Regions from separate parts of the Neotabrizicola shimadae genome, predicted to be linked through region 2. Evidence: riboswitches for the same ligand, from Rfam matches in the RefSeq annotation. Region 2 holds a riboswitch; each other region holds the start of a gene.

Region 1 (7,589 bases), on a different replicon from region 2:
ACAGGGGTGTTCTGCCGACGCAGGTGGCCGGGGCTGACGATGGCCACGTCCTCTCCGTCCACCCGAGCGGTGACGCCGGCGCCAGTAATGCTGTGCAGCCCCTCCGGGGCGGGAAAGTCGATCCCCCTGGCCTTGGCATCGGCCACGATGCCTTGCGCGATCGGGTGCTGCGACTGGCTTTCGACCGAAGCTGCCATGCGCAGCGCCACTGCTGCATCGCCACCGTCGAGCATGACGATATCGCTGACCCCGAACCGCCCCTCGGTCAGTGTACCTGTCTTGTCGAACACCACAGCGTTCAGGTCGCGCGCCCGCTCAAAGGCTGCGCGGTCGCGGATCAGGAGGCCGTTTTTGGCCGCCAGCGACGTCGAGACTGCCACCACCAGCGGCACGGCAAGGCCAAGCGCGTGGGGGCAGGCAATGACCATCACCGTCACCATCCGCTCCAGTGCGAAGGTGACGCTTTCGCCCGCCCAGATCCACCAGACGAACGAACCCAGGCCGACGGTGATGGCGACCCAGGTCAGAACTGTGGCCGCGCGGGTGGCAAGGTCCTGGGTGCGCGACCGGCTGTTCTGCGCGGCCTTTACCATGGCGATGACCTGCGAAAGGTAGGTCGCCTCCCCAGTTGCCTTGACCTCGATGGTGACCGCGCCCTCGCCGTTGACCGCCCCGCCGATAACGGTCTCGCCGGCCGTGCGCGTCACGGGCTTCGACTCGCCCGTCAGCATCGCCTCATTGAACGACGAGACGCCGTCGGTGATCACGCCGTCCACTGGCACCTTCGCGCCCGGGCGGATCACCACCCGGTCGCCGGCGATCAGCGCCGCCACCGCCACCTCCTCGGTGCCGCCATCGGCCGTCACCCGCAGCGCGGTGTCGGGCAAGAGGCGCACCAGTTCCTCCAGCGCCCGCGATGCACCGAGAACCGACCGCATTTCCAGCCAGTGACCCAGCAGCATGATGGTCACCAGCGTGGCCAGTTCCCAATAGAACGGCTCACCACCAGGCAGGCCCAGCGTGACGGCGGCGGAATAGAAATACGCGGTCGAGATCGCCAGTGCGACCAGCGTCATCATCCCAGGACGGCCCGTCCGGATCTCCGGAAGCGCGCCAGTAAGGAAAGGCCAACCGCCCCAGAAGTAGATGATGGAGGACAGGGCAAGTGCGACCCACTCCTCGGCGGTAAACAGCGGCGTCATCCCCTGCCCCGCAAAGTCGCGCACCATGGGCGAAAGGATCAGAACAGGGATCGTGAGTACCAGCGAGACCCAGAACCTGCGCTGATAGTCGGCGACCATGTCGCCATGCCCGGCATGGTGTCCTGCATGTGCAGTTGCAGGTCTCTCATCAGTGGCTGCCGAAGCGCCCGACTGAACGTCGGCGGGCCCAGAGCCCGCTGCGATCCCATGTCCATGCTGATGATGCTTGTTCCGGTGTGCATCCGACATAGCTGCGCTCCTTTCACGTTGCCAGGGTGGATCAAGAGCCCCTGCCAGTCGGGCGGCGGGATGGCCGGGAGCAAGCCACCCCGCACGCCACTGAAGAGCCTTACAGGCCGCGTGCGGCGAGCCAGGCCTTCATCTCGGCAATCTCGGCTTCCTGAGCCGCGATCACCTCTTCCGCGAGCTTGCGGATTTCAGGGTCGGTTCCATGTTCCAGCTGGATCTGCGCCATGGCGACTGCGGCTTCGTGGTGCGGGATCATGCCTCGCACAAAGTCGACGTCCGCATCGCCTGTATATGGGACCATCATGTCGGCCATCATCTTATCCATGGCGGCGGCATAGGCCTGTGCGGCCGGATTGTCGGCGAGTTCCGGCGGGATCAGCGACGTGTGGCTCATCATGCCCATGTCTCCCATTCCGCCCATGTTAGAATGGTCCATCCCTTCCATGGTCTGGGCGATGGCAAGGCCGCCAACAACGGCAATGGCTGCTGCGGAGAGCACTACTGTGCGTTTTTTCATTTTCGGATGTCCTGTATTGTTTTGGATGCTTCAGGCAGGGGCGTAGCCAACCTTGGTCAGGGCCGCGACCAGCCGATCACGCGCAACTGCGGACGTGACTTCGACCTTCTGCGTGCTGGGGTCCGCCTTGACGTCGGCGGCCGGATCCACCGACTGGATCGCCCTCGTCACACTGTTGGCGCAACCGCCACAGGTCATGTTCTCGATATGGAACTGCATGAGTGCCTCCTTCAGGGTTTTGCCTCATGCGTCATCAGATAGGGCTTCCCACGGTTGTAAGGTCAAGCCCACAAAGCCGTGATGACGAATCTCAGGTTGCCCCTTGACCTTACCATAATGGGAAGCCGTATCTCATACGGCGGAGGCATCCCTGAAAGGAATTCCGTGATGAACATGCTCGCAAAGCAATCGTCTCGAATTGATACCGATCTTATGACGATCGACGTCGACGGGATGACTTGCGCGTCCTGCGTCGCACATGTCGAACGGGCTTTGAAAGCTGTGCCGGGGGTGACGACGGCATCAGTTAACCTTGCCACCGAGCGAGCCGAGGTTACGGGCGTGGCGCTCGATCGCGGTGCGTTGGTGAGGGCCGTCGAAGATGCGGGCTACGATGTGCCAGCAAAGCCCATCGATCTCGCTATCGAAGGCATGACCTGTGCCTCTTGCGTGGCGAGGGTCGAACGGGCGTTGGCATCAGTGCCGGGGGTAGCGTCTGCCACCGTCAATCTGGCTACCGAGCGGGCAACAGTGCGAGGATCGGCCGATGTGGCGGCGCTGACCCGAGCGGTAGCAGACGCGGGATATGACGCCCGCCCCGCAGCCCCAGCTATGGCTGCGCATGATGGCGCGACAGCGAAAAAGGCCGCAGAAGAAGCGTTGCTGAAGCGAGATGTTGTAATCGCTGCCGCCCTTTCGTTACCGGTCTTCGTTCTGGAAATGGGGTCGCACCTGTTCATGTCGGTCCACATGGCCGTAATGAACACGATCGGGATGCAGAACAGTTGGTATTTGCAGTTCGCCCTGACCTCGGCAGTCCTCTTCGGCCCCGGCTTGCGCTTTTTCCGCAAGGGCCTGCCTGCGCTTGCCCGCCTCACCCCCGACATGAACAGCCTGGTCGCCGTCGGCACCTCGGCCGCCTACGGCTATTCGCTGGTCGCCACCTTCGCTCCAGGGCTCCTGCCTGCCGGGACAACATATGTCTACTACGAGGCGGCGGCGGTGATCGTCACGCTGATCCTGCTCGGTCGCTACCTCGAAGCGCGCGCCAAAGGACGCACGTCCGAGGCGATCAAGCGGCTGGTCGGCCTACAGGCCAAGACAGCCCGGGTGATCCGCAGCGGCGGGGTGGTCGAGGTGCCTGTTTCCGAGGTGCGCCCGGGAGATGTCGTCGAGGTCCGTCCCGGTGAGCGGGTGCCAGTCGATGGCGAGGTAATGACTGGCGCAAGCTGGATCGACGAGAGCATGATTTCGGGCGAGCCGCTGCCGGTGGAGAAGACCGCTGGGAATGGGGTAACCGGCGGGACTGTAAACCAGACAGGTGCCTTCACGTTCCGCGCCACCGCGGTGGGCGAGGCGACGATGCTCGCTCAAATCATTCGCATGGTCGAGGCGGCACAGGGCGGCAAGCTGCCGATCCAGGCACTCGTCGACAAGGTCACGATGTGGTTCGTCCCGGTAGTGATGGCGCTTGCAGCACTGACCTTTGCCGTTTGGCTGATCTTCGGCCCCGACCCCGCGTTGACCTTCGGTCTTGTCAATGCCGTAGCCGTGCTGATCATCGCTTGCCCCTGCGCCATGGGCCTCGCCACGCCGACCTCGATCATGGTGGGCACCGGGCGCGGGGCCGAAATGGGGGTGCTGTTCCGCAAGGGCGAGGCGCTCCAGTCTCTTCAGGGAGTGAAGGTCGTGGCACTCGACAAGACCGGCACGCTAACCGAGGGCAGGCCGAGCCTCACCGACCTCGATCTTGCACCAGGTTTCGATCGCGCCGCCGTTCTGTCACTCTTGGCAGCCGTCGAAGCGAAGTCCGAGCACCCGATCGCCCGCGCCATCGTAAAGGCCGCAGAAGACGAAGGTTTGTCCCTGCCCGCCGTCACAGCCTTCGACTCCGTTACCGGCTTCGGCGTCACTGCACAGGCGGGCGGGCAGCGGATCGAGATCGGCGCTGATCGCTACATGGCCCGACTGGGGATTGACGTATCGCCCTTTGGGAATACTGCCGCTCGATTGGGAGACGAAGGCAAGTCGCCGCTCTATGCCGCCATCGACGGCAAACTCGCTGCCATCCTTGCTGTCGCGGACCCGATCAAGGAGACCACGCCAACGGCAATCCGCGCCCTGCACACTATGGGGCTGAAAGTTGCGATGATCACTGGCGACAACGCCCGCACCGCAGGCGCCATCGCCCGCCAACTCGGCATCGACGAGATCGTGGCCGAAGTGCTGCCGGACGGCAAGGTCGCCGCAGTCAAGCGACTGAAGGCGTTGGGACAGCTCGCCTATGTCGGCGACGGCATCAATGATGCCCCGGCCCTGGCCGAGGCTGACGTTGGCCTTGCTGTCGGAACGGGGACCGACGTAGCAATCGAGGCGGCGGACGTCGTGCTCATGACCGGTCGCCTGACGGCGGTATCGGACGCCATCGCGCTGTCCAAGGCCGTGATGCGCAACATCCGGCAGAACCTCTTCTGGGCCTTTGCCTATAACGCTGCCTTGATCCCTGTTGCCGCGGGCGTGCTGTGGCCGAGCTTCGGCGTTCTTCTGTCACCGATCTTCGCTGCCGCCGCGATGGCCTTGTCGTCGGTCTTTGTTCTTGGAAACGCCCTCCGGCTGCGGCGGTTCCAGGCCGCAGTTGTGCATTGAAGGAGGCATGATCATGAACATTGGTGAAGCGGCAAAGGCCTCGGGCGTGTCGGCCAAAATGATCCGCTACTACGAATCTATTCGCCTTATTCCCACCGCAGGGCGGACCGGATCAGGCTACCGCGTCTACTCTCCGACTGAAGTGCAGATGCTGCGGTTCATTCGTCGGTCCCGCGACCTTGGCTTTTCGGTCGAGAAGATCGAAGAGCTTCTGGCACTCTGGCGCGACCGGACCCGTCAAAGCGCGGATGTGAAACGCCTTGCGACGGACCAGATCGACGGCCTCGAACGGAAGGTGCGCGAGATGCAGGCCATGATCGACACACTGCGCCACCTAGCCGACGCATGCTGCGGCGATCACCGGCCCGACTGCCCAATCCTGGCTGACCTCGGGCACGGGGTGGAGCATGGATCTGATTGCACGACACAGCAGAGCGGCAAAGCAGTACCGGTGCAGCATTTTCACTCCCGGTAGTCAGTTGACTTCGCGGGGGTTCGGCGCAAAGCTCTCACTGTTTGGTGTTCAAGGGGCGCAGAGTCCTGGAACTCAATCGGGAATGAGGAAGGGCGGACCCAATTGCGGCGCCCAAGGCCTCAGCCGCCCCCGCGACTGTATGCGGTAGCGGTCCTTCATCGTGCCACTGGGCCAATGCCCGGGAAGGCGAAGGACTGTGTTAATCCGCGAGCCAGGAGACCGGCCAAGCGATGGCGCAACCCTAATCCCGTCGGGTGTGACGGGCGGAGAACCTTCATGTCCACCAGAATCCTGTCCGCCACAGCGGAGCAATCGAAGAGCCAGTTCGGACCAATCCTGACCAGCGCGCTTATTGGCGCAGTGCTGATCTTTGCCGCTGGTTTTGCTTCGCCTGACGCATTGCACGCTGCAACGCATGACACACGTCATGCGACCGGTTTTCCCTGCCACTGACGTTTCTGGATAATCGACATGACAAAGACCTTGCTGTCCGGCGGGGTAATCGCGGGTGCCATCGCGGGCCTCGTGGCTGCCGTTTTTCAGTTCTTTCTCATCCAACCCCTGATCGTCGAGGCTGAACGGTATGAGACGGGCGAACTCGTTCTGATCGGGATCGAGAGCAACAAGCCCGACCCTGCACCTAACCCGCTAGAAACGCCCGGCCATGATGCGCAGGGCGCGGAAAATACGGACAACTTGCTTGTGCGCAATGGCTTGACGGTCCTGACCCTGATCCTCACCTGGGCGGGCTTTGGCCTGCTGGCCGGAGCCGGCCTGACCGCGTTCCGGGCTCTGCCCGGCGGCGGGAGGATCCCGGCCACAGCCCTCGGCCTTATCGGCTTTGCCGTCCTGTCCCTTGCGCCTGCAATCGACCTTCCGCCCGAACTGCCCGGAATGGAGGCAGCGGAACTGGCGGACCGGCAACTCTGGTGGGTTGCGACTGTCGCGATGACGGCTGCCGGCATTTTCTTTGCTGCGGGGTTGCGGTCCTGGCCCGGGCGGCTCGCGGGCCTTGCCCTGATCCTGGCACCCCACCTTTTCGGAGCGCCCTTGCCACCCGTTTCTGCCCCGGCAGTGCCGCCCGACCTTGCGGCGCTCTATGCGGCGCGCGTGCTAAGCGTGAACCTGATCGGTTGGCTGGTGCTGGCCATCGCACTCTTGTGGCTTTTGCCAGAAGCAGGCGCGAAGGCCGATGCTGACGGTTTGACGGAGCCGGGGTGAGAGAAGGCAACCTAGGCTGCGCGTGCACACCACATGCGAAATCTTCCCTGCCCGGTCACTTCTCGGATCAAACCTCGCGCCTGCATCCAGGCCATGTTCCGCTGAACGGCCGCGCGACTGGCGCCGGTGATTGCCTCGGCCATTGGGGCGGAGACAAGGGGCCATTCGGTCAGAACTGCGCGCAAGGCTGGGGGCGTTTTGCCCGAGAGCGTGACCATCTCGGTTTCGGACCGCGCTGACCAAGCCTCGATGTCGTCAAGGTGCCGCATCGCGGTCCGGCTTGCTGTCTCCATCCCGTCGAGCCATCGCACCAGTCGGTCAGCAGCAGTGCCACCGGCGCGCAGCCCGCCTGCCCCGCCCATGGCGAGAGGGGCAAATATCGCTCCCCTGCCCTCTCCGGTCGCAATCCGCGCGGCCGTGACAGCCGCTTCCATCCGGTCTCCGTGCTGCCCGAGACCCGCCAAACTCCAAATGTGAAAGCCCATGCAGGCACGGCTGATCGGGTGCAGGTCGGCAGCTTGCGCCATCAGGTCCAGCCAACCGCCCGCGCGATCCGCAAAGGGCTCCGCCTCATCCGCCAAGTTCTCGGGGTCACGGCGATCCACAAAAGTGGCCAGGTCCACCTCCGGCCCTGGCCCTCCCGTCAGGCGCCGCACCGCCCACCCGACCCGTGCCAGGGCGACACTGTCGTCCTGCACGCCAGACAGGCGCAGGGCGATCCAGAGCGCCAGTCGATCCGGCCCGATGCGGTCGCCTACGAACCAGCTTAGGTCGGCCGCTTCGATCAGGGCGAGCCTGTGGCGCCAACCCTCAGGCCCCCTCCGCAACCGCTCGTCCAGCCCACCGAGCCGACCTGCGACACGGGCGAGCCGCGCGGCATTGTCCGCCTCGGCTTTGCGCCAGTCGTCAAGGATTGCAGTCTCGCGGGGTTCGGCCCTAGGGCCGGGCGGCAGATCGTCGGGCTCGTCTTCGATCGGACCGGGCAGGAACCACAGATCGTCTTCGGATCTCTCCACGGCCTCTTCCACCTCGGTAAGAGAGTCGTCAAAAATACCATATG
Region 2 (7,589 bases):
CTCGCGCACCACATCCATGTGGTAGGCGTGGTAGGTCTCACGCACCAAGGGGTCGGCAAAGTCGTTCAGGCTGAAGGGGTCGAAATAGCCGCCGGGGTTCGCCGTCATCCAGGAATAGATGCGGCTGGACCCGAGCCATTGCAGGAACAGGTAGGCCAGTTCCGGATTCTTCGACTGCGAGCTGACCATCCCCGTCAGCGAGAACCACAGCACCGACCGGCTGACGATCTTGCCGTCGATCTCGTTGCCGGGCGGCAGCATGGACCCGATCTTGCCCGTGACGGTCGATCCGGTATTGCCCGGATTGTCCAGGAACTTCGGCAGGTTCGAGAAGGCGCAGGTCATCGCCGCGCCGCCGGCGGCGAAGTTGCCGTACTGTTCCGGCCAGCCCCAGGAAATCGCATCAGGCGAATGGTGGGCCAGCGAGTCGATATAGGCCTGGGTCGCCTTGATGCCCTGCTCGGACGAGATCAGCGGGTTCGCGTCGTTGTCGAACAGGTACTGGTTCGGCGAGGCGAGCGAGGTGTAAAGCTGGTACCAGTTGGTATAGCCCCAGCCCTGGTTGCGCAGGTCGGTCGAGCCGAACAGGCCCTTGTCCGGACGCTGGAAGAAGGCCGCGATGTCGTTGAACTGCGCCCAGGTGCGCGGCACGGCCAGGTCATAGCCATACTGGCTCTTGAACGCCGATTGCTCGGCCGGGTCGTTGAACAGGTCGGTCCGATACACCCAGGTCTGGAAGTCGCCGTCCAGCGACACGCCATAGGTCGAACCGCGATACATGTTCATCAGCGACACGCCTTGCGCGCCGTTCACATAGCCGCGGACCGGATCATCCCATTCCGGTTTGTATTCGGCGACATAGTCGTCCAGCTTGGCGATGCCGCCGGATTCCACCAGGTCGCCCAACCGGTTCCAGTCGGTCGAGTAGATGTCGAAGCCGCCCGCGCTGGTCGAGATGTCCTGCATGGTCTTGGTGAATTCCTGCCCGTTGGGCAGGCCCACGATTTCCAGCGTGATGCCGGTCTCGCGCTCCCACAGTTCCTTGACGCTGGGCGCGCCGGCCGGGAAGGGCTGGGTCAGCTGGCCGATGGACCCGTCCGACAGGCCGAGGACGATCTTGTCGGGCGCCGTGCCTGCCGCCTTCATCGCCTTGGCCGCCTCGACGGCGCGGCCTTCCGGCGTGTCCGGTCCGTATTGATAGCGTTCGGCCCCGGCAAAGCCGGTCGGCCCGCCGATCATGCCCGGCGCCAGCTCCTGCGCCCAGGCCTGCCCGATCCAGCGCGGCGCGATCAAGGCGCCGGCACCGACAATTCCCCATCGCGCGCCGGTTCCTAGGAACCCGCGCCGCGTCAAGCGACGTCCGATCATGAGATCCTCCCTCAAGCCCTCTCCCGGAGCCCGTGGCGGGTTTGTGCGGCGACTCGGCGGCAAGTGTCAATCAATTTGTTATATGCTAAACATCATTTTGATGCTCTATTCTTGAAGGAAAGATGCCGCAGTTGCGAGATTCTCGAGGCCCTCATGCACGTTTCGTCGATGATTGCCGCAATGACATCAAGAAGCTGCATGATTTGCGACTGCAGAAAGGATCAGGCGATCCATAGCGCGAGGCCAACCGGCCACCAGATGACGCGAATCGCCAGCGCAATGATGTCTTTTAAATCAGTGTGTCCCGGCGCGGCCCCCGTCACCCTGTTGACCCGCCCTCGCCCTGGCCCTAGCTGCTGGTCGGGAACATCCGGAAGACCGTCATGCTGCGCGCCACACTGACCGACATCGCCCGCGAGGCCGGGGTTTCCCCTGCCACTGTCGACCGCGTCCTGAACGACCGGCCCGGCGTCAAGGAACACACGCGACAGCACGTCCTGTCCGTTGCACAGCGGCTTGGCTATGTCGCCGTCAGCGCGCCCTCGACGCCAGCGGTCCGGCTGGCCTTCCTGCTGCCCCAGGGCACCAATTCCTTCATCCGGATGCTTCAGGCACAGATCGAGACCCAGGCCGCGGCGCTGGACGGCGTGGAAACCCTGGTCGAGACCATCGAAGGTTTCGATCCCGCGGCCCTTTCAGAAAGGCTGGCGCGGATGAAGGGCGCCGTCGACGGCCTCGGCGTCATCGCGCTGGACCATCCCGTCGTGCGCGAGGCGCTGCGCGGGCTGGCGGCCTCGGGCGTCAGGATCGTCACCCTCTGCTCCGATATCCAGAACGTGCCCCGCGCGGCCTATATCGGCACCGACAACCGGCAGGCGGGCCGCCTCGCTGGCTATCTGATGGGCCGCTTCCTCGGCACGGGCAGCCAGGGCAAGGTGGCGCTCTTCGCAGGCTCCCTGTCCTACCGCGGGCATCAGGAGCGCGAGATGGGCTTCCGCCAGATCCTGCACGAGGAATTCCCCGGCCTGCAGATCGTGGAACTGCGCGAGATGCTGGACGACCGCGAGAATTCCTGGCGCGAGGCGATGGCGCTGTTCGACCGCCACCCCGACCTTGCCGCGATCTACAATGTCGGCGGCGGCTCTTACGGCATCGGCCGGGCGATGAAGGATCGCGGGCTTGCGCAGCGCGTCGTGCTCATCGGCCACGAGGCGACCGAGGGCAACAAGGCGCTGCTGCTGGACGGCACGATGGACGCGGTGATCGACCAGAACGCCCGTGTCGAGGCGCGCGAGGCGCTGGCCACGCTGATCGCCGGTGTGCGCGGGTTGCCCTACACCCCGGTCCAGCCGCGCCAGCACGTCATCTTCCGCGAGAACCTGCCCGACGAGTGACCCAAGCCACGGCCGCAAGGGCGATTGCGCCCGTGCGGGCTCGGCGGTATCTGGGGTTGGTCTGGTGCCCGGCCTGCGAGGGTCGGGATAATCGGGAATGCGGTGAAACTCCGCAACGTGCCCAACGCTGTAAGGTGGACGGGGCCGCAGATGCCACTGACCTCGGTCGGGAAGGCGCGGCGCCGGAGGAAACCGAGTCAGAAGACCGGCCAGACGAAACCGGGGCGCAGGCTGGCCGACCTGTACCCCGTTTCGACGACAGGGGAACCGATTGTCCAGTCCTGCCCAACCCGCCTCTGCCGCGCTGGTCGCGGCCCCCCCCTTTCCAGAGGCCGACCGCGCCGCGGTCTACCGTGCCATCCACAGCCGCCGCGACGTGCGCAGCCAGTTCACCCCGCGTCCGGTGGACGATGCCACCCTGCTGCGGCTTCTGGATGCCGCCCACCATGCGCCCTCGGTTGGCTTCATGCAGCCGTGGAACTTCATCGTCATCCGCGACAACGGCGTGAAGGGCCGGGTTCAGGCCGCCTTCGCCGAGGCCAATGCCGAGGCCGCCACGCTCTTTCCGGCCGAACGCCGGCCGCTCTATTCGGCGCTGAAGCTGGAAGGCATCACCGCCGCGCCGGTCAACCTCTGCGTCACCTGCGACCGCAGCCGGGGCGGCCCGGTCATCCTGGGCCGCACCCATGCCCCCGAGATGGACCTCTATTCCACCGTCTGCGCGGTACAGAACCTCTGGCTCGCGGCACGGGCCGAAGGTATCGGTGTCGGCTGGGTCAGCATCTTCCGCGAGGGGGCGCTCAAACGGATCCTCAATCTGCCCGATCAGGTCGTGCCTGTCGCCTATCTGTGCCTTGGCCATGTCGACGAGCTTCATGCCGAGCCCGAACTGCAGGCGCGCGGCTGGCGCAGCCGCCTGCCGCTGGAAGACCTGGTGTTCCATGACGGCTGGGGCCAGCGTGACGGCTGATCCCCTGCCCCCCGGCGCCCGCGTCGCCCTGCCCTGCCATTTCGGCGAATGGCTCCAGGGCCGCATCGGCCCTGCCGGGCCGGTCGGCCTTGTCACGCTGTTGCCCGCGGTCACCGGCCTGGCGGGCCAGCGCCGGGCCGGTGCGCTGGCGGCCTGCCGGTTCGGCCAGGGCGCGGGGCTCATCCCCCTGCCCCGCCTGCGCCGCTTCCTGAACGATCTGGGCCTGCCGCCCAAGGGGCGCTACCTGCTGAAACCGCGCTTCGTGCCAGGGTCGGGCACCGGCATGTCCACCGCCTCGCTTCTGGCCGTGGCACGCCTTGCAGGATACGCCGGCCCGCGCGGCTGCCTTGTGCGCGCCTGCCTTCGCGCCGAAGGCGCCAGCGACCCGCTGATGCTGGACCACCCCGACCGCCATCTCTGGGCCTCGCGGCAGGGCGAGGTGCTGATGGGCCTGCCGCCGCCGCCGAGGGCCGAGCTTCTTGTCGGCTTCTGGGGTCCGCCCGAAAGGACGCGGGCCGAAGACTGCGACTACGCCGACATCTCCGACCTGGTTTCGGACTGGTCCAATGCGCCCGGCCTTGCCGGCTGCGCCGCGCTCGCCAGCGAAAGCGCGCGTCGCTGCCAGGCCCGGCGCGGACCCGCCTCCGACCCGACCGCCGACCTCGCCCGCGCCCTGGGTGCCCTGGGCTTTGCACGGTCCCATTCCGGTCCGGCCAGGGCGCTGATCTTCGCGCCTGGCAGCGTGCCGCCTGAAGGTCCGCAAATCCTTCGCGCCGCCGGCTACACCGGCGTCGAGCGTCTTGCGACGGCCACCTGACCCGGCCTCCGGGCCGGGACGCCCTGCCTGGTCAGCGACATTCCTGCAGTTGAACCTCGTAGCGCGCAGACCGCGCGCCCACCCGGTTCGCCACGTCCACAAGCCAGGGCTTGTTGTTGTAGCTGCCATTGGCAAAGCCCGTGCGGCCCTCGTGATAGGCCAGGTATTGCGACCGCGCATCCGTCTTCGAGATGCCCAGCCGTTCGGCCGAACCATCCATGTACCAGCCCATGAAATCGGTGGCATCGCGAATGTTGTCGCGCTTGGCGCCGCGGCCGCCTTCCTCGTCCTGATACTCTTCCCAGGTGCCGTCCAGCGCCTGGGCATAGCCATAGGCCGAAGACTGGCGCCCCATCGGGATGATGCCCAGCGCATAGCGGTGCGGCGTGCGGGCGTTGCCCACGAAACTCGACTCCTGGTAGATTGTCGCCATCTGCACATGGACGGGCACGCCCCACTTGCGCTCGGTGGCTTCCATCGCCCGCAGGTACTGCGGTCGCTCGCGCGCGATGGCGCAGGCATCCTCGACATTGCGCGGCGCCGAAAAGTTGCCGCCTCCACAGGAGGCAAGGAACAGCAACAACATCGACGCGCGGAGAGTTCTGCTCATCTGCCCCTCGCGTTCTCTTTTTTGCGCAGTCTAGGTGAAGTGCCGCCGGGGGGAAACCCGTCAAGAGACGCCGCAGCGATCAGATTCCCGCGAGGATGCATGTCTGCCACGGCCGATCGAAGGGCCCGGCCAGCGAACCTGTTGATCCGGATTGTTTCCTTGGCCCCTTCGCGCCAAGAATGGACTCTTTTTGACCAAACGCGTAATAATGATCATGGGGGTACAGATGCAGACGACGCTTGCAAAATATCATATCGGCCAGGTGCTGCGTCATCGCAAGCACCCGTTCCGGGGCGTCGTCTTTGATGTGGACGCCATGTTTTCGAACACCGAGGAATGGTACGAGAACATCCCCGAAGAAAGCCGCCCCTCGAAGGACCAGCCCTTCTATCACCTGCTGGCCGAAAACGACCAAAGCTATTATGTCGCCTATGTCTCGGAACAGAACCTCGTCCCCGATGACACGGGCGAGCCGGTCACGCACCCCGACCTGGGCGACCTGTTCGGCGATTTCGAGGACGGGCGCTATCCGCTGCAAGTGCGCCTGAACTGACGCTCACCTTTCGCTAACCCCGCTGCCCTAACCTGACCCCGATGATGGATTCGGAGGTCGCGTATGGAACTTGTGGCAGAGGAACGCCCCGGATTGCTGCTGGTCTCAGTCGGGGCCGAACGGATCGACGCCGCGGCGGCAATCCAGTTCAAGGACCGGATGCGCGAACTCGTCCAGGCGCATGATGGCACCACCCGCATCATGCTGGACATGTCGCGCGTGGCCTTCCTCGATTCCAGCGGCCTTGGCGCGGTGGTCGCGGTATTGAAACTGGTGGGCCCCGACCGGCAGCTTGAACTCGCAGGGCTCACGCCCACGGTGGAAAAGGTCTTTCGCCTCACACGGATGGACAGCGTCTTCACCGTCCATCCCCTCGTGCCCGACGGGCCGCGCAATGCCGGATGATCCAGACGGCGCTGACCTGACGCTGGTCATTCCCGGCGACGCCCTGGCCGTCCGCCAGGCGCTTCAGGCCATGGTCGCGGCGCTGACCTCTCGCGGCCTGCCTCCAGACGACCGGGGCACCGCCGAAATCGTGCTGGCCGAGGTGCTGAACAACATCGTCGAACATGCCTATGCCGGGCGCCAGGGCGTCATCCAGGTGACGATCCGGCTGGATGCCGCGGCGCTCGAATGCCGGGTGGTGGACGATGGCCAGCCGATGCCGGGCGATGCCATGCCCCCCGGCGATCCTCCCCCTGTCCCGCCCGAGGGCGACCCTGCCGAGGGTGGGTTCGGCTGGTTCCTGATCCGCAGCCTGTCGCAGGATCTGACCTACCGCCGCACCGATGGGCGCAACCTCCTGTCCTTCCGCCTGGCAACCTCCGCCGCCTGACGCCCCCGGTTTTCTTCGGCGCGCCCCCGGTCTAGGCTGGGCACGAAAAGGGGGACCCATGCGCGATTTCCAGCTTCCCGGCCGCTCGGCCGTCTATGCCACCAACGGCCTGTGCGCCACCTCGCATCCGCTGGCCGCCAAGGTCGCGGTGGACATGCTGCAGGCCGGCGGCAACGCCGCCGACGCCGCCATTGCCGCGGCCGTCCTCCTTGGCATCTGCGAACCGCAGATGACCGGGATCGGCGGCGATTGCTTCGTGCTGGTCAAGCCCGCCGGCACCGAGGATGTCGTGGCGCTGAACGGCTCGGGCCGCGCGCCGATGGGGCTGGATGCCGCAACCCTGCGCGCAAGGGGCCTGACCGCCATGCCGATCCGCGGCATTGAATCGGTCACCATGCCCGGCGCCATCGACGCCTTTTGCCGACTGAACGCCGACTACGGCCTGAAGGGGCTGGACGAAGTGCTCGCCCCCGCCATCCGCTACGCCGAAGAAGGCGTGCCCGTCGCCCCGCGCGTGGCCTTCGACTGGGCCGCCGATGGCGAGGCGCTCACCGGCGCCGCCCGGCGCTTCTATCTCGCCGGCGGCGCGGCGCCCAAACTCGGCCAGGTCTTCCGCGCCCCCGGCCAGGCCGAAGTGCTGCGCCGCATTGCGCGCGAAGGGCGCAAGGGCTTTTACGAGGGAGAGGTGGCCGAGGACATGATCGCCTCGCTGCGGGCCCTTGGCGGCACGCATACGATGGAGGACCTCGCCGCCACCGCCTGCGACTGGGGCGCGCCGGTCAGTGGCACCTATCAGGGGGTCGAACTGCTGGAACACCCGCCGAACGGCCAGGGCGCAACCGCGATCCTGATGCTGAACATCCTCGCGCATTTCGACCTCGCCGCGCTCGATCCCCTCGGCGCCCAACGCGCGCACCTCGAAGCCGAGGCGGCCAAACTCGCCTATGATGCCCGCAACCGCTTCATCGCCGATCCCGCCTTCATGACCCGCGGCGCGGACTACCTGACCGCGCCCGTAACCGCGGCGAAGCTCGCCGCCCTG
Region 3 (7,589 bases), 750 kb from region 2:
TCCGGGCGTCGAGGTTCTGGCTGAGGAAATCGTAGGGCGTGATCCACGGCCCGAAGATCGCCACCAGCACCAGCACGGCAACGATGACAAGGCCCGCGACGGCCAGCCGGTTGCGGCGGAGCCGCTTCCAGGCGTTGCGCCAGAGGTTGGTGGGCTTTTCCTCGGCGGCGGCGAAGGGGGCGGCGGTCATCAGCGGGCCTCCTTCATGCCGGTCGCGCGGGGGTCAAGCAGCGGATAAAGCAGGTCGACAAGCAGGTTCGAGGCCATGACAAGGAAGGAGCCGATTAGCGTGACGGCAAGGATCACGGGATAGTCCGAGTTGATGAGCGCCTGCACCGTGAGGCGGCCGAGGCCCGGCAGGCCGAAGACCAGTTCCACGAAGATCGCCCCGTTGACGATGGTGATCATGATGAGGCCAAGCTGCGTGACCACCGGGGTCAGCACCGGGCGCAGGACGTGGCGCAGCGCCACGACATATTCGGGCACGCCCTTGGCGCGGGCGGTGCGGACGTAATCCTCGTGCAGCACCTCGATCACCGCGGCACGGGTCTGGCGCAGGATCAGCGCGATGGGCTGGAACGACAGGACGATGAGCGGAAGGATGATCTTGGCGCTGAACAGCCCGCCCCAGCCATAGGGCACCTGGCCCGAGGGCAGCACCATGAGCAGCGCCACCATGAGAAGGGGGCCGGCGACATAGGCCGGGATCGCCCAAAGAGCGACGGCAGTGCCGAGGATGGTGAAGTCCAGCCGGGAGTTCTGGCGCATCCCTGCGATCATTCCAAGCGGGATGGCGACAAGGGCGGTGACGATCACGGCGGCGAGACCAAGCTGGAAGCTGACGGGGGCGGCGGCCTTGATCATGGCCCAGACCGAGCGGCCCGAGGTGAGCGAATTGCCGAAATTGCCGTGCAGCAGGTTCCAGATGTAGCTGGCGAACTGCGCGAGGAACGGGCGGTTCAGCCCGGCCTGTTCGCGGATCGCCTCGATCTTGGCGGGATCATAGGCCACGTCGCCGGGGGCGCGCAGGAAGATCAGCTTGATCGGGTCGCCCGCGCCGTAGAAGGCCAGCGCATAGACGCCGAGCATCACGATCAGCACGGACGGCACCCAGAGCACCAGTCGCTTGAGGATGTGCATCAGCATCGGCGTCGAGGTCCGGCGGTTGGAGAAAGAGGGGCGGGGCCGGTGGGCCCCGCCCGCATCATGTCATGGAACGAGGGTCAGTTGATCGAGATGCTCCAGGGCGCGACGATCTGCCAGTCGAGGTTCTTTTCCATGCCTGCGACATTGGCATTGGCCCAACGGCTCATGGTCTGGGCATACCAGGGGATGAACATGAAATCGTCGCGGAAGGCGCGCTGCGCCTCTTGCGCGAGCGCGATGCGGGCCGGGTCGTCGACCGGCTTGGCCAGCGCCTCGGCCACCTTGGCATCGACCGTGTCGTTCTTGTAGCCGCCCATCTTGCCTTGCGCATTGCCCGAGCCCGAGGCGATGGAACCGGCAAGGTAGGACGGCGCATCGGGAACGCGGGTGCCTACGTCATCGCGGAAGATCTGCACCGCGTTCTGGTCGGGGCCGGCGTACTGGTCTTGCTGGGGCTTCATGTCCACGGCGGTGATGCCGAGGTTCTGGCGCCACTGTTCGGCGATGTACTGCGCCGCCGCCTCGTTCGCGGGCGAGGAGATGCCGACGAACATGATCTTCGGCAGCTTTTCCGGGCCGCCATAGCTCGACTCGGCCAGCAGAGCCTTCGCCTTTTCCGGATCGAAGGGATAGGGCACGAAGGCCGGGTCTTCCGCGCCGGGGACAGAGTTCATCACCGTGTCGGTCTTCTTGTGCGGGCCATCGGGGAAGGACGCCTTGATCAGGCCGTCGCGGTCCACCGCCAGGATCAGCGCCTCGCGCACCTTGGGGTCGTCCATCGGCGCGCGGGTGGCGTTGAACCAGAAATGCTGGCTGGTCGGGATGGTGGGGCCGGCGGCGAAATCGGCGCCGAGGTCCTGCACCATGGTCGAGGTGACCAGTTCGGTATGGGCCTGGTATTCGCCCGACTTCAGCATCTGCGTCGCGGTGACGTTGTCTTCCACCGCGGTCAGTTCGATGCGCGCGAGCTTCGGCGCCGGGCCGAAGAAGTTGGGGTTCGGCACCCAGGCGACGGTGCCGGCGTCGAGATCGAGCGCCTCCATCATGAAGGGGCCCGAGGTCGCGCCGTTGGCGCCAAGGAACCAGTCGGGCACTTCGTTGCCATCGGCGCCACGGGCGACCGAGACCTTGACGATGGGCGCGATGTGGTTGCCCAGACGCTGGAAGAAGATCGGGTCCGGCCCGGAGAGCGTGACGGTGAGCGAGCCGTCGTCATTTGCGACCACGCCCGAGATGTCGGTGGCGGTGCCGTCCTTGACGGCGGCATAGCCCGCGACATTGGCAAGCACCTGGTCGATGCGCTGGTTCTTGGTGGCGGGCATCGCCGAAAGCTCCCAGCTTCCCTTCACATCGGCGGCGGTGATGGCCGAACCGTCGGCGAATTTCGCGTCCGGGTTCAGTTTCAGCGTCCAGACGGTGAAATCGGCGTTGGGCGCCCATTCGGCGATGACATAGGGCTGAATCTCGCCCTTGTCGTTGAAATACATCGGGCTGGCATTCCAGACCGAGTTCCAGCGATAGGGCACGCCGCCGCCGCGGAGCGGCGACCAGTCCTGGTTGAAGGCGGGATTGATCGCCTTCAGCACCTGGCCCTCCTGGGCCATCACGATGCGGGCGCCCGAGCCGAAGGCGGTGGCCGCCACGACGGAGCCCAGGCCGAATTTCAAGACGCCGCGCCGGGTCAGGCCGGCGGTATCCCTGGTTGTGCGGTTCATGTGTTCCCTCCCGATCCTTGCGACCTGGCCAGCGCTGTATCGCGCCCCTCCGGCCCGGAGTCGCATCGGGAGAAAACAGACAACTAGGGGCTTGATTTGTCAACTTGTTATTTCCAGTGAGGGGCTGTCAGGCTGGTTGTCAGGACGTGTTGGGGCGTGGACTCTATTTATAATATTGAAATAAAACAGTTTATGTTCTACTTCCGACTTCTCCCCCCGCAGGAATCGCTTGACAAGCAAGTTGACAAGTTGCGATCTGCATCGCGTCACCAGCGAAAGGCCCGCGCCATGCCCCCCTTCCCCGACCGCGAACTGACCGCCGAAGAGATCGTGGCCGCGATGGATGGCCGGCTGCACGCGCAGGAGGACGGGCGGGCGGATGCCTTCCTGCCCTCGCCCGTGGTGCAGAACCATGCGGCGAACCTGGCGCTGTTGCCGGATGGCAGCCTGGCCTGTGTGTGGTTCGGCGGCACGATGGAGGGGATGGGGGATATCTCTGTCTGGTGTTCGGTGCTGGCGCCGGGGGCGGCGCAGTGGTCGCCTGCGCGGAAGCTGTCGGACGATCCGGGGCGGTCCGAGCAGAACCCGGTGCTGTTCACCGCGCCGGACGGGCGGCTGTGGCTGTTCCACACCAGCCAGCCGGGCGGGCGGCAGGACGAATGCGAGATCGTCGCCCGGGTGTCGGACGGCGGGCTGGACGGGTTCGGCCCGCCGCGCCGGGTGGGCAGGTTCCGGGGCGTGTTCATCCGCCAGCCCCTCCGGATCGGGCCGCACGGCGAATGGCTGATGCCGGGGTTCCGCTGCATCACGCCGGCCGCGGGGCGCTGGACGGGCAGCGAGGACGATGCGGTGATGCTGGTGTCGCGCGATGGCGGCGAAAGCTGGGAGGCACGGGCGGTGCCGGGCAGCCTGGGCGCGGTGCACATGAACCCGGTGCCGGGCGGGGCAGGGGCGATGCCCGCCTTCTACCGCGACCGCTTTGCGCGGCAGGTGTTGCGCAGCCGGTCGGCGGATGGCGGGCTGACATGGACCGCGCCGGAACTGACCGAATTGCCGAACAACAATTCCTCGATCCAGGCGGTGCGTCTGGCCGACGGGCGCATCGCCATGGTGCTGAACCCGGTCAATGCCGCGATGTCGTCGGCCCGCCGCGCCTCGCTTTATGACGAGATCGAGGGCGAGGCGCCGGGCGAGGCTGCGCCCTCGGCCGCAGTCTGGGGCGTGCCGCGCGCACCGATGATGCTGGCGGTGTCAGCCGACGATGGCGAGACCTTCCCGCTGCGTGTCGAGCTTGACAGGGGCACAGGCGCGGCGTTGTCGAACAACTCGCGAGAGGGGCTGAACCGCGAGTTGTCCTATCCGTCGATCCTGCAGGATCCCGAAGGCAACCTGCACATCGCCTACACCTACCACCGCCGCGCCATCCGGCATGTCAGGTTGGACCGGGGTTGGCTTGCGCGACAGCTGGGAGTGCAGGCGGCCAGGCCAGGTGCGGCGGGCCAAGCGGGTTCGGTTCCCTGAGCACGTCCACCAGCGTCATCTCGTCGAACACGGCCAGAAAAGCGCGGACAGCCTTGGCGGCCGCCGCGGGCAGGCTGCATGGGCCGCGCAGGAGGCAGGGATCGCCGGTGGTGCATTGGCATTCGAACAAGGCAAAGTCGGATTCGGTGACGCGAAGGATGTCGCCGATACGGATTTCTGCAGGGTCGCGGGCAAGAGAGAATCCGCCCGTCCGCCCCTTGGTTCCGACCAGAAAGCCGGCATGCGAAAGCTCTCGCACAACCTTGCGCAAATGCGCTTCCGAAATGCTGTAAGCACGGGCGGCTTCTTCGATGGTGCACCGTTCGCCCCGGCGGTTTGCAGCGAACAGCAGAACCCGAATGGCGTAGTCGGAAAACTTCGTCAGTCGCATTGCATCCTATCACGCGCCACTTTCCGCTCAAATTGCGCATATTTGTGGCATGTTTTTATCATACCACGCCAGGTCGCGATGTCGCTATCCTCTCTCGTCTGGTCGGTAGGGGGAAAGCGGGCCGACGGGGGACCTAGCGGTCGCCTCGCGGAGGGCCAGCGGCCGACCTGTCATGGTCCGACTTGACTTCGCGGGTCCGCTCGGGCCAATTGGGCTCGATGGTTTCCGGCCTGTCAAAGACGTTGGCCGGATGAAAAGGGAACGCGGTGAGGTGTAGCCATCAGGCGCCAAATCCGCGACTGCCCCCGCAACTGTAGGCGGCGAGCGACCCCCGATCACCACTGGCTTTCGGGCCGGGAAGGTGGGGCGAGCAAGGACCCGCAAGTCAGGAGACCTGCCATCGAAACATGGACCACGCCGGGCGGGGTGCCCCGGAAGGAGTTGCGATGGATGATCTTCTGCGTCGGCCTGTGGCCACGCCCCCCTATGCCGTGACGCAACGCGCGCGGCACCAGATTCTCGTATGCCAGACCTGCCGTCACAAGGGCGACACCTGCCGACCCGGTCTGCAGTTGCTGGAGCGATTGCGCGTGGCCATTGCCGCCGCGGGGCTTGGCGACGGCTTCGAGGTTTCAGGCACCGCCTGCATGGCGGGCTGCGACCGGCCCTGCACCGTGGCCTGGCGGGCCACGTCCAAGGCGACCTGGTTGTTCGGCGACATCAGCCCGGATGAGGACATCGACGATCTGGTGGCCTTTGCCCGGCTCTACCGCGACCTTGACGACGGCTGGTGCCGCGCAGCCGACCGGCCCGGCAAGCTGGCCGAACATGTGCTGGCCCGCATCCCCGCCGCGCTGATCGTGACTGGCGAAGAGGTCGTGCAATGACGCCAGACATCGAATTGCGCGGCGTGACATGGGGGCCGGCGGGCGGCCCCGAGATCCTTCATGACCTGTCGTTCCAGGTGCCGCGCGGCGAATTGCTGGCGATCTGCGGCGCCAACGGGGCGGGCAAGTCCTCGCTTCTGCGGCTGATCTACCGGTTCCAGCCGCCGCGGCGCGGGACGGTGCTGCTGCGGGGTCGCGACATCTGGCTGATGAGCGCGCCCGAAGCGGCGCGGGTGGTCGCCGCCGTGCTGCAGGAACAGCCCACGGATTTCGCCCTGACCGCGCGGCAGATCGTGGCGCTGGGCCGTCTGCCGCACCGGCGTGGGCTTTTCGCCGGCCTGTCCTCGCCCGGTGCCGACGACGAGGCGGTGATCACCGGCGCACTGGTGCGGCTTGACCTTGTGGCGCTGGCCGACCGGCCCTTCGGAACCTTGTCGGGGGGCGAGCGGCAGCGGGTGATGGTGGCCCGCGCCCTGGCGCAGGAACCGCAGGTTCTGGTGCTGGACGAGCCGACGAACCATCTGGACATCCGCCACCAACTGGAACTGCTGGCGCTGTTGCGCGGCACCGGGTTGACCGTGGTCACCACGCTGCACGACCTGACGCTGGCCGCCGAACATGCCGACCGCATCATCGTGCTGCGGCAGGGGCGCATCCTTGCCGACGGTCCACCCGAACGGGCGCTGACCGAGACCACCCTTGGCCAGGCCTTCGAGGTGCGCAGCCGGATCGACCGTTCGGGCGACCGGCCGCGCTTTTCCTTTCATCTCTGATCCCCTCATAACCTAGCGAGGACCCATGCTTCGTCTTTCCCTTGCCGCCCTGCTGTTGTCTGCCGGTGCGGCCGCGGCCTTCCCCGTGACCGTGAAAAGCTGCAACCGCGACGTCACCTTCGATGCTGCCCCCAGCCGGGCGATTTCCAACGATGTGAACCTGACCGAGATGATGCTGGTGCTCGGCCTGCGGGACCAGATGGTGGGCTATACCGGCATTTCGGGCTGGAAGACGCTGGACCCGGTGATGCGCGAAGGCGTGGCCGAACTGCCGGAACTGTCGGCCAAATACCCGACCAAGGAGGTGCTGGCGGCAGCCGAGCCGGATTTCTTCTTTGCCGGCTGGAACTATGGCATGAAGGTCGGCGGCGAAGTGACGCCCGAGACGCTGGAGCCCCTGGGGATCAAGGTCTATGAGCTGACCGAGAGCTGCATCCACATCGGGCCGAAGGAAAAAAGCTCGATGCAGGACATGTATGCCGACATCCTGAACCTGGGCACGATCTTCGGCGTCGAGGACCGCGCGCAGGCGCTGGTGGCCGGCTGGCAGGCCGAACTGGCCGAGGTGACGAAGGGCGTGGACCGGACCGATCCGGTGCGGGTCTTCGTCTATGACTCGGGCGAGAAGGCCCCCTTCACCGCCGGCCGCTATGCCATGCCGACCGCGATGATCGAGGCGGCGGGCGGCGTGAACATCATGGACGATCTGGACAAGTCCTGGGCCGAGATCGGCTGGGAACCCGTGGTCGAGCGCAACCCCGAGGTTGTGGTGATCGTGAACTACGGCGACGTGACGGCCGAACAGAAGATCGCCTTCATGAAATCGAACCCGGCTTTCGCCGAGATCGACGCGGTGAAGAACGACCGCTTCGTCGTGCTGGAATATGTCGAGGCGACGCCCGGCCCGCGCAACATCGAGGCGGTGAAGAAGCTCGTCGCCGGCTTCGCTGACTGAGCCATGGCCGAGACGACCGCCTCTGTCAGCATCGCCCGCATGGGCCGGCGCGCAGCCATCGCGCTGGCGGCGGCGGGGATCTTGGTCCTGTCGGTGGTCGTCGCGGTTTCGGTGGGGGCGGTGGACCTGCCGCTGGGCACCGTCTGGGGCATCGCGCTGGACCATCTGGTGCCGGGGCTCGTGGCCCCGGACTGGAGCCGC
Region 4 (7,589 bases), 1.1 Mb from region 2:
CATGTTCAGCAAGTGGAACAGGGCGGTCGGCGCATTGCCGATGGCCACAACCGATCCCGCCAGATGCGGCCGCCACAATTCCAGCGCCGCGGCCGAACGGGTCGTGCCCATCTCGCGCGCCAGTTCCGCCACGCCCGCATCGTGCAGTGTGCAGATCACCTGGTTTCCCGCCGGCAGGCGCGGACGCGTGATCCCCTCGCTGACCATGCGCGCATCGCACAGGATCGGCGCGCCCGCCTCCAGCGCCGCCCGCGCCGCAACCGCCATGCCGGGGGTGAAGCGGACAAAGCGTTCCAGCCCCACCATGCCCGCGGCATGGATCATGCGCACCACAACCACCTCTTCCTCGGGGGTAAAGCGGGCAAGCTCGGCCTCGGCCCGGATGGTGGCGAAGCTTTGCAGATAGATCGCGGCGCCGTCGGTTTCATAGATATGGGGCATCAGAAGGTCAGGCTTTCCGGTGTGATCTGGTCGGTCGTCGAATGGGCCAGGGCCACATCGCCGGCCCGGCCGTTGCGGACAAGGTCGAAGCCGGCCCCGGTCGCGGTGAGCGTGAAGTCGGCGGGGAAGGGATGGGCGCAGCCCTTGGCGCAGCCCGAGACATGCAGCAAGCGCCCCACGGGCACGGCAGGGGCCAGCCGCGCGGCCAGATCGCGCGTGGACTGCCGCGCTTGCGGGCAACCCGGCGCGCCGGTGCAGGCCACCACGCGGGTCAGCGGATCCTCGGGGTCGGTCAACAGCCCGGGGATGGCGGGCGGGGCAGCCACGCCTTCCACCAGCAGCATCCGCCAGGGCGTCACGCGCAGCGCGCCGTGGTCTGACAGGGCGGCAAGCGTCTCGGCCCGCATCTGCCCGAAGGCCAGCGCTACCAGGGCGCCGCCGGGGCAGGGGCCGGATTTCGCCACGAGATCCGGGCAATCCGCCCTTGGCGCCGCGCGAAAGGCGTCCGGCAGCGCCGCCCGCGCCAGATGTGGCCGCATCCGCCCCCGCCCGGCGGTGATCCCGCCGGAGTCCACGAACCACCGTGCCAGGTCCAGCGCCGCCTGGGTCACATCGGCCTCTGCCACCACGGCGCCCGCCGTTGCCCCATCGGCCAGAACGAGGAACCCCTGCCCATGACGCTCCACCCGGATGTCGCAGGAAAGGGCACGCAGCACGGGCCGGGCGCCGGTATCGAGCGCAAATCCGAACTTGCCCGGCAAGGGCAGGTCGGTCGCGGCCAGCGCCTCGGCCAAGGCCGTCGCCATCTCCAGGGTGCCGTCGCCCGCCGTCCAGAACGGCTGCACCACGATGTTGCGCCGCGCCTCTGCGCTTTCGTCGCGGTCGATCAGCTCCAGCGCGCGCAACTCGGCGATCAACGGCGCGTGGCTTTCCATCGTCACGCCGCGCAGCTGCACATTTGCGCGGGCCGACAGGTCGATCAGCCCATTCCCATGCCGCGCCGCCGCTGCCGCGATGCCACGCGCCTGCTCGGGCGTCATTCGTCCGCCCGGCACGCGCACGCGCACCACCCAGCCATCGCCCGATTCCATCGGGCGCAGCGCGCCGGGGCACCAGCCTTTCACGTCGAAGCTCATCGCCCGACCTCCAGAGCCCCGACCTGAAGCGACACGGCAATGGAGTTGCGCCGCGTGACCCAAAGCCCCGCCTCCGCCAGCCGTCGGAACATGTCCTCCATCGCCGCCAGCGCGCCGGGGTTCTCGCGGGCAAGGAACTCCCGCACCTCGTCGCGGCCGAGCGTCGCCTCGTGGTAAAGGTCGAACAGATGCGAGGGCACCACGCCGGCCAGATGGGCAAAGGCCGCCATATGCTCCAGCGTCGCGGCAATCTCGGCGCCGCCGCGGAAGCCATGGGCCATCATGCCCCCGGCCCAGGCCGGATTGGCCGCGCGCGCGCGCGCCACCCGGGCGATCTCTTCAGTCAGCGTCCGCGCGCGGGGCGCATCGGCCTTGGTGATGTCCAGATGATAGAGCGCCGGCGCGCGGCCGGTCAGCACCCGCGCCGCCGCCGCCACACCCGCTTCGTGCGCGGCATAGTCGGCGGCCAGCAGCACGTCGCTTTCGCCCAGATCCTGCGCATGGACAAAGGCATCCGCCCCCTTCACCCGCGCCTCGATCCCCTTGCGGTCCGGGCGCGACGTGCCGTCCGCGCCGATGGCGAAGGAGGAGGCCGCAAGCCAGGCCTCGCCCGCCGCCGCCCGCGCTTCTTCGGTGAACTCGTCCAGCATCGCGCCCATGCCAAGCCCATAGGCGCCGGGCTTCGGCCCGAAGACCCTGGCCTCGCGCGCGATGTAGGGGTTCTCCTCGCCCTCCCAATCGCGTGCGGCGAGCGCCTCGGCCCCGGCCTCGAACAGTTGCGCAAGGCCCGGGAAGATGTCGCGGAACAGGCCCGAGACGCGCAATGTCACGTCGATGCGCGGCCGGCCCAGCTCGGTCGGCGGGATCACGACAAAACCCGAGACCCGGCCCGAGCCCGCATCCCATTGCGGCGTGAGGCCCGCGAGGTGCAGGGCCATGGCGAAATCCTCGCCCGCGGTGCGCATGGTGGCGCTGCCCCAGAGGTCCACGATCAGACCCTTCGGCCAGTCGCCCTGATCCTGCAGGTGGCGGCGCAAAAGCTCTTCGGCCATCTTCACGCCCTGCGCATGGGCGCCCTTCGTCGGCACCGCGCGCGGATCGACGGCAAAGAGGTTGCGCCCGGTGGGCAGCACGTCGCTGCGCCCCCGGTTGGGCGAACCCGCCGGGCCCGGCGCGACCTTGCGGCCCGAAAGCGCCGCCATCAGCCCCTCGTGCTCCTGCTCGCCGCAGGCGCCCCGGCCAAAGACATGCAACCCCTCGCCATACTGGCTTTCCTTCAGGTCGCAGACGAAGCGGTCGATCCGGGTGATCGCTTCGGCCATGCTGGCGCCCTTCGGCAGGCCCAGGTCCTCCTCCACGCCGCTCGCTCGCGCCTCGGCCCGAATATCGGCGATCAGCCGGTCGCGGCGGGCGGGGTCCAGACCGTCGGCGGTGGAGTATTCGTCCAGAAGCCGCTCCAGGCTCGCCAGCCCTTCGGGCAGGCTCGCCAGAGCAAGGGGCGGCGGGAGGTGGCCGATTGTGATCGCCCCGATCCGCCGCTTGGCCTGCGCCGCCTCGCCGGGATCGTTGACGATGAAGGGGTAGATCACAGGTGTGGCCCCGGTCAGCGCCTCGGGCCAGCAGTCGGGGCCAAGCGCCACGGACTTGCCCGGAAGCCATTCCAGCGTGCCATGCGCGCCCATGTGCACCAGCGCGTCGATGCCCTGCGCCCGAAGCCACAGGTAGAACGCGACATAGGCATGGCGCGGCACGCGGGACAAGTCGTGATACTCGGCGTCCCGGACCGCGGTTTCGCCGCGTTCCGGTTGCAGCGCGATGAGCACCTTGCCAGAGCGGATCGCCGGAAAGCGGAAGGCGCCCTCCGCGACCGCCGGGTCATCTTCGGGCACGCCCCAGGCGCCATGAAGCTGGGCTTGCAGCGTTTCGGGCAAGGTGGCGATGGCTTCGCGATAGGTGGCCACCGGCCAGGTTTCGGACTGCGCAGGGGGGGATTCCAGCCCACCTGGCCCCCACGGGGTATCTGTGGCCAGAACATGCAGATGCGCCGCCAGGTCGGGAACCGGCGCGCAGTCATGGCCGGTTGCCGCGAGGTCGGCCATGAGCGCCTCGGTCGAGGCCAGTGCGTCCAGCCCGACGGCATGGGCCAGGTTATGCGCCCGGCCGGGGTAGGAGGACAGGATCACCGCCAGCCGCTTGTCCTGCGGCGCAAGACGGGCGAGGCGATGATGCGCAAGAATCCGGTCCAGCGCGGCCTCCAGCGCCTGCGGGTCTGTCCGATGGGCAAAGCGGCTGAACTGCAGGTCGGGGTCGCGCCGGCCCGGCGACTTGTGGCTGACGATCCCGGCGAACAGGCGGCCATCCACCTCGGGCAGCACGACATGCATGGCGAGGTCAGCGGGCGACAGGCCGCGGTCCGAGGCGGCCCAGTCCCGCCGGCGCGCGGTAGACAGCGCAACCTGGAACACAGGGCAGTCCCAGCCGTCGAAGGGGGTCGTGCCGTCGTCGCCCCGGGCCGAGAAGGCGGTGGCGTTGACGATGACCTCCGGAGCGCGGGGTAGGGCGTCGGCCAGCCAGTCGCGGAAGCCTGGCGCCTTCAGTGAGGTTGCGAAGAGGCCGATCGCAGCCATCCCGCGTTGGCGCAGTCCCTCGATCAGCGCATCGACCGGCGCGGTATCGCCGGCGGTCAGGTAGCTGCGGTAGAAGGAGACGAGTGCGAGCGGGCCTTCGGGAAACGCGGTCACAACCCCCGCCGCCGGGTCGTAGAGGCCGAAATCGGGCACCGACTTCGCCCCCATCACCGGCCCGGCATAGAGCCCCGCCGCCAGCGCCATCTGCGCCAGCGCCGCCTGCGCAGCGACCGCGCCGCCCGCTTCCATCAGCGCCGAAAGCCGCCGCAGGGTCGAGACCGGCAGGGTGGACAATTCGTCCAGCCGCGCATCCGGGCGGCCATCGGCCGGCAGAACGGCCAGCGCAAAGCCCCGCTTGCGGGCCAGATCGGCCAGCGTGGCCAGGCCATAGGCCCAGTAGGGCTCGCCCCCGATCACCCGCACCATGACGCCCTTCACGCCGGGAAGCGTGCGGTCTGCCCAGGTATCGACCGACAGGGGGTGCTTCAGGGCGACAAGGTTCGCCAGCCGCAAGGTGGGCAGCGGCGCGCTGGCCTTGGCGCGGTGCCAGCCGGCGGCCAGCGCGCCAAGGTCGCTGTCGGAAAAGCTCAAGGCCACCAGGTCAGCGGGATCCTGACCCAGATCGAAGGGCGTTTCCGTCCCTTCCAGCCCGTGGCTTTCCCGGAAGACGACGTGCATCAGGCCCCCAGCACCGCCCGGATCGCGGCCTCGTCAATGTCGGCGCGCTCGGCGATCACCACCAGCTGCGACAGGCGGGGGCTGGCGCCCCAGGGCCGGTCGTACTGGTGCCGCACCCGTTCGCCCACCGCTTGCACCAGAAGCCGCATCGGCTTGCCCGCCACCGCGACATGGCCCTTCACCCGCAGGATGTTCAGTTCGCGCGCCAGCCGCCGCACGGCTTCGGCCAGCAGCTCCGGGTCGGCCACCTCGGGCAACTCCACCACCACCGAGTTGAAATCGTCGTGCTCGTGGTCGTCCATGCCGTCATGGTGCGAGGGCCGCGCGGCCAAGTCATCCTCGGCCGCCGCGTTCAGCCCCAGAAGCACGCGCGGGTCCACCGCGCCGTCGGTCACATGCAGGATCGGCAGCTTGCGCGGCGCCTCGGCCTCGATCACCGCCCGCGCCGCGGCCAGCCCCGTTTCGCCCGCCAGATCCGCCTTGGTCAGCAGAACCAGGTCGGCGCAGGCCAGTTGGTCCTCGAACACCTCGCTCAAGGGCGTCTCGTGGTCCACGCCGGGGTCAGCCTCCGCCTGCGCCGCCACCGCCGCTTCGTCCGGCGCGAACCGCCCCGCCGCCACCGCCTCGGCATCGGCCAGCGTCACCACGCCGTCCACCGTGATGCGCGACCGGATCGCCGGCCAGTCGAAGGCCTTCAGCAAGGGCTTGGGCAGCGCCAGGCCCGAGGTCTCGATCAGGATGTGATCGGGCCGGTTGGGCCGCGCCAGCAGCGCCTCCATCGTCGGGATGAAATCCTCGGCCACGGTGCAGCAGATGCATCCGTTGGCCAGTTCCACGATGTTCTCCTCCGGGCAGTTCTCGTCGGCGCAGGATTTCAGGATGTCGCCATCCACCCCCACCGTGCCGAACTCGTTCACCAGCACCGCCAGCCGCCGCCCTTGCGGGTTCTGCATCAGGTGGCGGATCAGCGTGGTCTTGCCGCTGCCCAGGAAGCCGGTGATCACGGTGACGGGGGTCTTGGACAGATCGCTCATTCGGCGGCCTCCTGCGAAATGGGGGGAACGCGGGCGACCACCCGCTTGCGGAAAATCTCGGGCCGCTCCCGCCAGGGCACCAGCCCATCGGCCGATCCTGCATATTTCGCGGCGCCCTCCAGGATGGCGGGCGCATCGGCCTCGCTCATCCGGCCATAGACATAGGTCCAGCGTCCCGCACCGGACAGGGCCACCGAACAGCCCTGGTCGCAGACCGACAGACACTCCACCGCCACCACGCGCACGCCCGGCACGCCCGGCTGAAGCGCCGCATGCAGCCGCGCGCCGGGGCAGGGCTCGCCCTCGGCCACAGCTGTGCCGGCCTTGCAGGTGATGCAGACGGACAGGACCGCCATATCCACTCCTTCGGCGAAACGGGGATAGGCAGCGCGGCGCAACCGGCCGTCCCGCCGCGGAACACCCCGTCCGCCGGTTCAACTCCTTCGCGCTGGCAGGTCTCCCGGCTTGCGGAGCGGGGCAACACCCCCCGGCCCCCACCTTCCCGGCAAACTGCCAGTGGCAACGGGGCCTCTCCGGTCACGGTCGCGGGGGCGGCTGCGCTTCAGGAAGCGTCGCTTCCCTGTCGCATTCCCTCTTCGCCTGCCCTAGGACAGGAACCAGCACCGCCCCCTCTTGCCACGGGGGACGCCGGAGTCAAGGACAAGGAACGCCGCAATGAGTGAAGAGCCCGACACCGAAGCCGCCCCCGGCCCCGAGGCGACCGAGGCCGAGCTTGCCCGCCACGCCACCAAGATGGCCAAGAAGAAGGCCGCGCGCGACAAGATCATGGCCACCAAGTCGGGCGAGAAGGGGCTGGTCATCGTCCATACCGGCACCGGCAAGGGCAAGTCCTCGTCCGGCTTCGGCATGATCCTGCGCTGCATCGCGCATCAGATGCCCTGTGCCGTGGTGCAGTTCATCAAGGGCGCCTGGGACACCGGCGAGCGCCGCCTTCTGACCACCCATTTCGGCGATCTCTGCCAGTTTCACGCCATGGGCGAGGGCTTCACCTGGGAAACCCAGGACAAGACCCGTGACATCGCCGCCGCCGCGCGCGGCTGGGACAAGGCGAAAGAGCTGATCCGCGATCCGTCCATCCGCCTCGTGCTGCTGGACGAGATCAACATCGCGCTACGCTACGGCTATCTCGACACCGCCGAGGTGCTGGCCTTCCTCGCCGCCGAAAAGCCGCCGCTCACCCATGTCGTGCTCACCGGGCGCGGCGCGCCCGAGGCGCTGGTCGAAGCGGCCGATCTGGTCACAGAGATGACGCTGGTGAAGCACCCCTTCCGGTCGGGCATCAAGGCCCAACCGGGCGTGGAGTTCTGAGTCCGGGTCTCCGGCCTCAGACCGGCCCCGCGCTCCAGACCCCGCGCAGCGCCAGAGCCGCGTTGCGCGCGGGCTCCACCGGCCCGCCCTCGGTCAGGATCAGCGCCGCGCCGGTCGCGGCCGTCTTCTGGCCGGCGATGCCGGCGCGTACCAGCGACAGGAAAGCGCGCTCGTTCGGCGTGAGCTTGTGGCGGCAGCAGGGGCAATCGGGGTTGGAATAGTGAAACACCGCCCGCCGCGACAGCCGCACCTCGCCCAGAACCCGCGCGATGCCCGACAGACGCAGCAGCGCCGCCGCGCCCCAGGCCTCACGCGCAGCATGAAGTGCGCGCGGCGTCAGCGGC

Evidence for each region. A riboswitch is a leader RNA that binds a small molecule or an ion and turns the genes downstream of it on or off. The one in region 2 is predicted to bind cobalamin.
Region 1: another riboswitch for cobalamin. It lies ahead of JO391_RS21030 (CbtB domain-containing protein); the one in region 2 lies ahead of bluB (5,6-dimethylbenzimidazole synthase).
Region 3: another riboswitch for cobalamin. It lies ahead of JO391_RS17225 (DUF1636 family protein); the one in region 2 lies ahead of bluB (5,6-dimethylbenzimidazole synthase).
Region 4: another riboswitch for cobalamin. It lies ahead of JO391_RS08160 (DUF1636 family protein); the one in region 2 lies ahead of bluB (5,6-dimethylbenzimidazole synthase).

Annotation. Positions count from the first base shown of each region.
Region 1 is NZ_CP069372.1:38,405-45,993, reverse strand. It holds gene JO391_RS21055 (copper-translocating P-type ATPase) at 1-1,301, opposite strand, end outside; gene copM (CopM family metallochaperone) at 1,552-1,968, opposite strand; gene JO391_RS21045 (heavy-metal-associated domain-containing protein) at 1,999-2,187, opposite strand; gene JO391_RS21040 (heavy metal translocating P-type ATPase) at 2,362-4,833, shown strand; gene cueR (Cu(I)-responsive transcriptional regulator) at 4,847-5,308, shown strand; cobalamin riboswitch at 5,334-5,550, shown strand; gene JO391_RS21030 (CbtB domain-containing protein) at 5,585-5,761, shown strand; gene JO391_RS21025 (CbtA family protein) at 5,780-6,529, shown strand; gene JO391_RS21020 (hypothetical protein) at 6,541-7,589, opposite strand, start outside.
Region 2 is NZ_CP069370.1:2,790,875-2,798,463, forward strand. It holds gene JO391_RS13640 (extracellular solute-binding protein) at 1-1,368, opposite strand, end outside; gene JO391_RS13645 (LacI family DNA-binding transcriptional regulator) at 1,752-2,762, shown strand; cobalamin riboswitch at 2,808-2,990, shown strand; gene bluB (5,6-dimethylbenzimidazole synthase) at 3,034-3,732, shown strand; gene JO391_RS13655 (propanediol utilization protein) at 3,722-4,549, shown strand; gene JO391_RS13660 (transglycosylase SLT domain-containing protein) at 4,581-5,159, opposite strand; gene hspQ (heat shock protein HspQ) at 5,386-5,712, shown strand; gene JO391_RS13670 (STAS domain-containing protein) at 5,776-6,117, shown strand; gene JO391_RS13675 (ATP-binding protein) at 6,107-6,547, shown strand; gene JO391_RS13680 (gamma-glutamyltransferase family protein) at 6,606-7,589, shown strand, end outside.
Region 3 is NZ_CP069370.1:3,544,708-3,552,296, forward strand. It holds gene JO391_RS17200 (ABC transporter permease) at 1-190, opposite strand, end outside; gene JO391_RS17205 (ABC transporter permease) at 190-1,146, opposite strand; gene JO391_RS17210 (ABC transporter substrate-binding protein) at 1,224-2,861, opposite strand; gene JO391_RS17215 (sialidase family protein) at 3,150-4,382, shown strand; gene JO391_RS17220 (RrF2 family transcriptional regulator) at 4,294-4,773, opposite strand; cobalamin riboswitch at 4,976-5,189, shown strand; gene JO391_RS17225 (DUF1636 family protein) at 5,220-5,660, shown strand; gene JO391_RS17230 (ABC transporter ATP-binding protein) at 5,657-6,433, shown strand; gene JO391_RS17235 (ABC transporter substrate-binding protein) at 6,459-7,388, shown strand; gene JO391_RS17240 (FecCD family ABC transporter permease) at 7,392-7,589, shown strand, end outside.
Region 4 is NZ_CP069370.1:1,692,701-1,700,289, reverse strand. It holds gene JO391_RS08180 (precorrin-8X methylmutase) at 1-441, opposite strand, end outside; gene cobG (precorrin-3B synthase) at 441-1,577, opposite strand; gene cobN (cobaltochelatase subunit CobN) at 1,574-4,882, opposite strand; gene cobW (cobalamin biosynthesis protein CobW) at 4,882-5,916, opposite strand; gene JO391_RS08160 (DUF1636 family protein) at 5,913-6,272, opposite strand; cobalamin riboswitch at 6,350-6,553, opposite strand; gene cobO (cob(I)yrinic acid a,c-diamide adenosyltransferase) at 6,592-7,245, shown strand; gene JO391_RS08150 (hypothetical protein) at 7,262-7,589, opposite strand, start outside.